4 regions of the Bacillus sp. KNSH39 genome follow, and region 1 is predicted to be linked to each of the others. Evidence: riboswitches for the same ligand, from Rfam matches in the RefSeq annotation. Region 1 holds a riboswitch; each other region holds the start of a gene.
The links. A riboswitch is a leader RNA that binds a small molecule or an ion and turns the genes downstream of it on or off. The one in region 1 is predicted to bind S-adenosylmethionine.

Region 1 (2,203 bases):
ATGCTTTTGCCGATGTAATTAATGCTTTATCTCCAAGTTCTGAACGTGCTGCTTCTCTAAATTCATTCGTATGTGCAATTAAATCATCTGGTCCGATTTTAATGTACGGATGAATTGTCGGTACGACTTGACTTACGTTTCCTGCGTCGGTTGAACCGATTCCTACTCTTTCTTTACGATTTACATCTTCACCTAATAGTTCTAGTTCTTCCGCTACAATATCGTTATATGTTTTTGTTACGAGTAATTCATCGATTTCATTTTGGAATTGATGGATTTTTACTTTCGCACCTGTTGCTAACGCTGCTCCCTCAGCAATGTTTCTTACTTTTTCTGTTACTTCCGCGCATCTTTTTCGCGTTGCTGCACGGATGAAAAACCTAGCCGCGGCATAGTCAGGAATAATGTTAGGTGCTTTTCCTCCTTCTGTAATGACGCCATGAATTCTCACGTCTGACGGAAGTTGTTGGCGAAGTGCATTAATACCGTTATAGAGCTGAATAACCGCATCTAATGCGTTAATCCCTTCTTCTGGCGAAGCTGCAGCGTGAGCTGTTTTTCCGTAAAAATGAAAATCAAGTGGATCGACTGCTAGTGAAGGACTCGTTGTTGCTGTCTTTCCGCTCGGATGAATCATAAGCGCTGCATCAATATTTTTAAATAAGCCTGCCTTTACATAACTCGATTTTGCGCTACCGTTCGGTCCTCCTTCTTCAGCTGGTGTTCCGAAAACGACAACTTCCCCGCCAATTTCTTCAAGCGTTTCTGATAATGCGATCGCTGCTGCAACGCTAATTGTGCCAATTAAATTGTGACCACACGCATGGCCAAGTCCTGGTAAAGCGTCATACTCAGCTAAAAATGCGATTGCTGGTCCTTGTTTTCCAGAGCTTTTTCGCGCGATAAATCCCGTTTCATGTCCAGCTATATTGTGCTGCAACTGAAACCCTGCACTACCTAGTAATAAACTTAACGTTCTTGATGCGTAAAACTCTTGGTTTCCAATCTCCGGATTCGCATGAATATCATGACTTGTTTCTATGTACTTTTCCTTATTTCTTTCGATACTCTCTTCAATTGTTTTTCTTTGTGACGCTACTCCTGTCGCTCCCATTTTTCTTCCTCCTTTTATTTTCACGTAAAAAAGCCTCTTTCTAAAAGATAGAAAGAGGCTTCTGTATATACAATCAAAATGAGCTTCTTTCTTATCTTTCAAGTTACCTTGCTGGAATTGGCACAGTATTCATAACGAATCCGCTGCCGAGGTATCATAGGGCCAGTCCCTCCACCTCTCGTGATAAGAATTTTCATAAAATTACATTAAATTATTTTTTATTCTAAGTTCATTCCAAGTAAAAGTCAAGGAATTCCTATCCGAATTTACCGAATATCTAAAAATCCTTTTAATACACCAATTGTTTCTGGTGCTTGCAGTCTTGCACATACGTACGGAAATTCCGTGCTACCTTCAAATATCATTTGAGATGTGAGCGGTGCGCCTGCCCAGAAGATTTCATCATCAATTACGATAAACGGGAATGCTTTATTTTGTCTTTGTAACTTTACATTTTTCAGTGGAACTGGTCCATCACTATAAACTATTATCTGTGCATTTGTACGCATTAACGCTTGCCATACTCGCTTATCCACTTGTTTTGTACTTGGAAGTGAAATAATAATTTTTCGTTTTGCGGCTAAAATATCTTTTAATAGCCCTTTCGGCTCTTCAAGATTCATTTCCATAAACCAGCGTAAACGTTTCGAAATTTTCCGTTCCCACAATTGTCTTGATGTCGTGCGATCATACACATCTCCGTGACGTTCTATATGAGCTGTTAATTGTGATAACGCTTGTTTTCTCGATAAATTTTTGCGCATGTAGTGGCAATCTGATAATTGAATGAACTTCCGATACGATAAACTTAACTAAATCTATACAATTCAATCAAATTTACACGAGTTAGTGCTTCATCGTGTTCTCGCAACCCCGAAGGGACGAGGGGTATAACACTCCACACGAGGCAGTATCGTTACCTCCTATTATCAAGCATTTATTTTACCCATCTTGATAAATTTATCGCAGCATTTACATCCCTATCGTGATGGCTATTGCATGAAGCACAACGCCATTCACGAATCTTTAAACTCCACTGTCCTTCTGGTTGAACTGAATGGTCGTATTTTACGCCGCAACATGAGCAAA
Region 2 (2,203 bases), 2.5 Mb from region 1:
TATACTGAATCATGGAAAGCATTAGAAAAACTTTATAAAGATGGCCGTGTTCGCGCTATCGGTGTGAGTAATTTCCACATTCACCACTTACAAGACGTATTTGAAATTGCTGAAATTAAGCCAATGGTCAACCAAGTGGAATATCACCCACGTTTAGCACAAGAAGAGCTACATGCATTCTGTAAAGAACATAATATCCAGCTTGAAGCTTGGTCACCATTAATGCAAGGACAACTACTAGATAATCCAACGTTACAAGAAATTGCGACAAAATATAATAAATCAACTGCGCAAATTATTTTACGTTGGGATTTACAAAACGAAGTTGTAACAATTCCCAAATCAATTAAAGAACATCGCATTATTGAAAATGCAAACATCTTCGACTTTGAATTAAGTGCTGATGATATGAAAGCAATTCAAGCTTTAAATGAAGATCGTCGCGTTGGTCCAGATCCAGATAACTTTAACTTCTAGTAGAAAAACCACTGCCATATGCAGTGGTTTTTCTATTTAATAAAACTGAAAATTTAAACTATATTTCATTTAGTTGACACTTCATTATTCAAGGTGTAAGATTTTGAATTATCAAAGAAACACAAAAATTAATAAAATTTATTCGTTTACTCATTGTATCAAGAGAGGTGGAGGGACTGGCCCTTTGAAACCTCGGCAACAGGTTCATTTTGAATACTGTGCCACTTCCTGCAAGCTTTATGCTTGAAAGATAGAATGAGGGACTTCGTTTATATACGGGTGCATAACTTGTACGTAAAAATCCCTCTTTCTCAATATGAAAAGAGGGATTTTTTATTTTTCATTTCCCTCATCATCATCCAAACTTAATTATTTAGGAGGAAAATCAAATGAAAAAGAAGTTTGTACCCGGTATTGCATCAGTTGTAGGAGTAAGTATTTTATTAACTGGTTGCGGTAGTTATAAAAACGAAGCAAGCGGAGCAAATGCAAAAGACGAGGCACCTAGTAAACAGGTTTTAAACTTATCTTCACCTACTGAAATACGAACAATGGATACGGCTCGTGCTACAGATACTGATTCTGGTCAAGTAATGAGAAACGTATTTGAAGGTTTGTATAATCTTGGTGAAGGTAACAAACCTGTTCCTGGTGTTGCAAAATCTCATGAAGTAAGTGGCGATAAAACGAAATACACATTCCATTTGCGAGATTCAAAATGGTCAAACGGCACTCCTGTTACAGCTAAAGATTTTGTGTTCGCTTGGCAACGTGCCGTAGATCCAGCAACAGCCTCTGAATATGCATTTTTATTCTTTGATATTAAAAACGCAACAAAAATTAACAACAAAGAACTTCCAGCCGACCAACTTGGTGTAAAAGCAGTTGATGACCATACGTTTGAGGTAGAATTAGAGCGTCCTGTTCCTTATTTTATTAGCTTAACAGCGTTCCCAACATTTCTACCAATTAATGAGGAATTCTTTAAAGTACAAGGTGATAAGTACGCTTTAGAAGATAATACAATCTTGTACAATGGAGCTTTTACACTAAGCGATTGGAAGCACGAACAAAGCTTTAAATTTAAGAAGAACCCTACCTATTGGGATAAAGATACTGTCAAACTAGAAGAAATCAATTTTAATGTCGTAAAAGAAAAATCAACAGAAGTAAATTTATTCGAGTCAAAACAATTAGATCGTATAAAACTAACATCTGACTTCGTCGATAAATATAAAAAGGATGCTAACTTTAAAGAACGTCCAAACGTAGGCGTACAATTTTTACGTATGAATCAACAAAACAAAGTACTTCAAAACGTTTCTGCACGCCAAGCAATTGATCAAACAATTGATAGAAAATCCTTTGTAAATACGTTATTAAATGATGGCTCTACACCAACATTTGGTCTCGTTCCAAAAAACTTTGCAAAAGGACCTGAAGGAAAAGACTTCCGTACTGCAAACGGCGATTTAACAAAAGTTGATACAAAATCTGCACAAGAGTTATGGAAAAAAGCTAAACAAGAGCTTGGTTCTGAAAAGATAACATTAGAATTATTAACGAGTGATGCTGACCTTGATAAGAAAACTGGTGAATTCTTAAAAGGACAACTAGAAAAGAATCTAGATGGATTAATAGTAAATATAAAACCTCAGCCGCGTAAGCAACAAGTTTCGCTTTTATTAAAAGGTGACTACGAAATCGGAATTGATGGCTGGAGCCC
Region 3 (2,203 bases), 2.7 Mb from region 1:
AAAGGAGACTGGTACAGGACTTGGATTAATGATTACATATAAAATTATTAAGGAACATCAAGGGAGTATCACGATCCAAAGTAGTGTAGGAGTAGGAACGAAAGTAGAAATTTTTTTGCCGACCTTTTAATGTATTGGGAGAAAAGATTTTTCAGAAAAGTGTTCTTGTTGTGTAAATATAAACATTTTATAAAATGTTTCAAGAAGGGTTTTTTTTATAAAATACTTCGTTTATAATGGAGGAAAATATCGACATGAGATTGATTGCTCATGTAGCGGTTCAGTAGTGTTATGAAAAGATAAGAAGGGGTGCACACGCATCCTTTTTTCTATGCAGATATTATGAAAGAGGTGGTATGATGGAATTAACATTAAATTCGACTGTATGTTTACACACGATTCAATTTCGAAAAGAGCAAAAGAATTATATTGTAAAAGATACAATTACAGGAGAAAAATATGAAATGCCGCCACTTTGGATTGATGCATTGGCAATGATGCGTGACGGTTTTTTATTGGGGGAAATTGAGGAGAAATTAAAAGAAGAGTATCCATCCGAAGAAGTGAATATGTTAGCATTCACGAGGCAACTGTTAGAACTAGAACTTGTTGAAATGGTAGATGGAGAAGAGATAGCTTGCACAAAGAAGAAAGAGATAGATTGTTTAGCTTGGGTGCGTCCTCGTGTGGAACAATTCTTTCTTAATTTAAATAGAAAATATAGAAGCAAAGACCAGTAGTGGCCTTTGCTTTTTTTATAGGCTATGTTTAAAAAATAACAGCAAATGCTCTTGCGAAAGCACCGTCACTATTTTTAATTTTTAAAGGTGCTGCTGAGAAAAAGAAACGTTTTGCTTCGATAGCATCTAGATTTGTTAAGTTTTCAATTAAGTAAATATCATTCCCTAGTAATATGTGATGAATCGGTGATGTTTCTGTTGTGACTTCATCAGGAGAAATGAAATCTAAACCGATAGATTTTACTTTTAATCGCACTAGTTCTTTAGCTAATTCTTCAGAAAGATAAAATGCTTCCTTCTCATAAGCTTCTGTATTCCATTTTGTGGATAGATTAGAATGAAAAATAACAATATCACCTTCTTTTATGTCAGTATTATGCAATACTGTCTTAGGTAATTTTCGCTCTTGAATATGTGTTACATCTATAAGAACAGCTTCACCTACAAATTGATCCAGCGGTAATTGATCGATGGTCGTTGCGCCTGAAATAAAATGCGCAGGAGCATCACAATGCGTGCCAACATGAACGACAGAATGAAAATCTGTAACTTGATATCCTGATTCTTCAACACTTGTAACAGCTTCTAGTTGTATTTTAGGTGTTCCAGGAAATTGAGACATATTATTTTCAAATGTTTGTGATAAATCAATTACTTTCATTTTACATACCTCCAATATATGTTTTTCAAATAATAAAAAGCTCATCCTTCAGTATCAAGAAAGATGAGCTTTACATGCTAGTTGAGTTTTATCTTCCAAAATGCATTGCATTTTGCAGGAATTAGCACCTATTCAGTTTGTATAAACTGAGGTTGCTGGGCTTCAAAGGGCCGGTCCCTCTGCCTCTCTTGATAAAGAAGTATTCAGTTTTTAAAATCGGAATTTTCCGATAGTTAAATTGTAATTCATTTCCTTTTTGCGTGCAATACAAAATAGGTATTCACCCAAATAAAGCTGCTCGCATATTGTAGCTTATGTAAATAGAATGCTGCGAAGGAGTGAGTGCAGTGACAGGAAATGTATTAAATTATTATGCTGGTGGTAATACAGCTAGGGGATTTCACAATTTATACGAAGAGAATTTAAAAGGATTAGACAGATTATTTATCTTAAAGGGTGGCCCAGGAACGGGAAAATCTTCTTTAATAAAGGCAATAGGTCGTGAATGGATTGAAAAAGGATATGATATTGAATTTTTACATTGTTCTTCTGATAATAAATCGGTTGATGGTGTAATTATCCCAAAATTAAAAGTAGGAATTGTTGATGGGACATCGCCGCATGTTATTGAGCCAAAAATGCCAGGAGTTGTTGAAGAGTATATAAATTTAGGAATTGCTTGGGACTCAGATAAACTAAGAAAGCAGAAGTTAGAAATTGAAAGATTTGTTTCAGAAGCAAGCAAAGCTTTTCAGTCTGCTTACGCACGTTTTAAAGAGGCATTGGTTATACATGATGAGTG
Region 4 (2,203 bases), 3.7 Mb from region 1:
AAGCAATTGCGGCTATTTTCTTGGCGCAAATGTACGGTATTGATTTATCTATTACACAACAAATTACATTATTACTTGTATTAATGGTTACATCAAAAGGTATCGCAGGTGTACCGGGCGTATCATTCGTTGTATTATTAGCGACACTTGGTACAGTAGGTATTCCACCTGAAGGCTTAGCGTTCATTGCTGGTATTGACCGTATTTTAGATATGGCTCGTACAGCAGTTAACGTTGTAGGAAACTCTTTAGCAGCTGTAGTTATGTCTAAGTGGGAAGGTCAATATGACGCTGAAAAAGGACAAGCTTATTTAAAAGAGATTTCTGAAAAGGGTCAAGCGGCTTAATTATAATATGAACAAGCTCTCACATAATATGTGGGAGCTTTTCTGTATATAGAAGAGGAGCAGACATAATGAAACGAAAATATGGTGACGGTTCTTCGTGGAAGAGACTAATAGAAAAGAGTTATACGGTTAAGCAAGTGGAAGAGGGAATGCTCGGAATACTGGATATAAAAAAGGTGAGAGAGCCTAGTTGTAAAGAATATGATGGTGAAGAACTTTGTATTGCAGCAGATCAGTATACGTGGATTCAATATTTCATAGACGGGAAAAACTTTGCGATTACCGCTATGTTAGATGATCAGAAAAAATTAGTGCAATATTATATCGATGTGGCGAAAGAATATAAAATAGACGATCGTGGTTTACCGTATTTTGATGATTTATATTTAGATGTAGTATTATTATCTAGCGGTAAGGTGTATGTATTAGATGAAGAGGAGCTAGAGGATGCTTATAAAAGTGGTGATGTCACGAAGGAAGAGTATGAGCTAGCATGGCACACTACGAAATGGATATTAGCAACAATAAAAAATAGTGAATTTTATTGGATTTCAATATTGGAAGAAGAAATCGAAAAGTTAAAATGATTGTTGTATTCAAATTTTTGTATAATTACCAAAAAAATCTATACAAAAAATAATTGACTTTTGTTTTGTAAGCGAGTAAAGTTAGGGAAGAAATTATTATTAAAAAATAAATATGAAACCTTCTTATAAAGAGAGGCGGAGGGACTGGCCCTACGATGCCTCGGCAGCGGACTCGATTTCAGAGTGCTGTGCCAAATCCAGCAAGCGTGTGCTTGAAAGATGAGAAGAGTGTTTCTTATAGATGTATAAGACCTCTTCTCATCGGAAGAGGTCTTTTGTTATTCATTAGAAAAAGGTTGAAACTAGGGAGAGATGGTACTTTGAAAGAAACGAGAGGAAATGGTTTAGCTTTATTACCACTTGGAATATTTTTGGCGCTATTTATTGGTTCTGGAATTATTACAGGTGATTTCTATAAATTGCCGATACTTGTAGCGATTTCAATTGCTGTAGGAGTCGCTTTAGTGATGAATCGTAAAGAAAGTTTTAATGTGAAAGTAGAGCGGTTCGCTAAAGGTGCAGGAAATCCGGATATTATGATTATGGTATTAATTTTTGTGCTTGCAGGTGCGTTTTCTGAAACTGCTAAAGGAATGGGCGGAGTAGACTCAACTGTTAATTTAGCGTTAACTATTTTACCGCCAGGATTTATCGTAGCTGGAATCTTTGTTATTGGTGCATTTATTTCATTAGCGATGGGAACTTCAATGGGAACAATTGCAGCATTAGCGCCGATTGCTGTAGGTATTAGTGGTCAAACTGATATCTCAATTGCGCTTGCAATGGCTACTGTTGTTGGCGGAGCGATGTTTGGTGATAATTTATCATTTATTTCAGATACAACAATCGCAGCTGTTCGTTCACAAGGAACAGAAATGAAAGATAAGTTTAAAACGAACTTTTTAATTGTGTTACCAGCGGCTATTATTACAATTGTACTATTAGTAATAGTTACTTCAGGAAGTGACACGCAGATTAAAGCACATAGCTTTGATTGGATAAAGATTTTACCGTACGCAGGAGTACTTATTACAGCGCTACTTGGCTGGAATGTACTTATTGTATTAACTGGTGGAACTGTACTATCTGGTGTTATCGGCCTTATAGATGGAAGTTACACGTTAGAAAGTTTCTTTAAAAGTGTAACGACTGGAATGGGCGGTATGATGGAGTTAGTATTACTTGCTATATTAATTGGCGGTATGGTTGAATTAATCCAATATAATGGTGGTATTCAATATTTAATGAATGTATTAACACGTAATATTC

Region 2: another riboswitch for S-adenosylmethionine. It lies ahead of ACUL40_RS20795 (peptide ABC transporter substrate-binding protein); the one in region 1 lies ahead of ACUL40_RS08035 (M20 family metallopeptidase).
Region 3: another riboswitch for S-adenosylmethionine. It lies ahead of ACUL40_RS21785 (cyclase family protein); the one in region 1 lies ahead of ACUL40_RS08035 (M20 family metallopeptidase).
Region 4: another riboswitch for S-adenosylmethionine. It lies ahead of ACUL40_RS27265 (Na+/H+ antiporter NhaC family protein); the one in region 1 lies ahead of ACUL40_RS08035 (M20 family metallopeptidase).

Annotation. Positions count from the first base shown of each region.
Region 1 covers NZ_JBQXYO010000001.1:1,602,787-1,604,989, forward strand. Annotated here, with positions in the region: gene ACUL40_RS08035 (M20 family metallopeptidase) at 1-1,114, opposite strand, end outside; SAM riboswitch class I at 1,203-1,304, opposite strand; partial or broken gene ACUL40_RS08040 (AAA domain-containing protein) at 1,381-1,908, opposite strand; gene ACUL40_RS08045 (RNA-guided endonuclease InsQ/TnpB family protein) at 2,052-2,203, opposite strand, start outside.
Region 2 covers NZ_JBQXYO010000001.1:4,053,198-4,055,400, reverse strand. Annotated here, with positions in the region: gene ACUL40_RS20800 (aldo/keto reductase) at 1-477, shown strand, start outside; SAM riboswitch class I at 630-734, shown strand; gene ACUL40_RS20795 (peptide ABC transporter substrate-binding protein) at 867-2,203, shown strand, end outside.
Region 3 covers NZ_JBQXYO010000001.1:4,252,859-4,255,061, forward strand. Annotated here, with positions in the region: gene ACUL40_RS21775 (ATP-binding protein) at 1-130, shown strand, start outside; gene ACUL40_RS21780 (hypothetical protein) at 360-740, shown strand; gene ACUL40_RS21785 (cyclase family protein) at 769-1,401, opposite strand; SAM riboswitch class I at 1,487-1,599, opposite strand; gene ACUL40_RS21790 (PRK06851 family protein) at 1,749-2,203, shown strand, end outside.
Region 4 covers NZ_JBQXYO010000001.1:5,300,492-5,302,694, forward strand. Annotated here, with positions in the region: gene gltP (glutamate/aspartate:proton symporter GltP) at 1-347, shown strand, start outside; gene ACUL40_RS27260 (DUF402 domain-containing protein) at 416-934, shown strand; SAM riboswitch class I at 1,055-1,160, shown strand; gene ACUL40_RS27265 (Na+/H+ antiporter NhaC family protein) at 1,255-2,203, shown strand, end outside.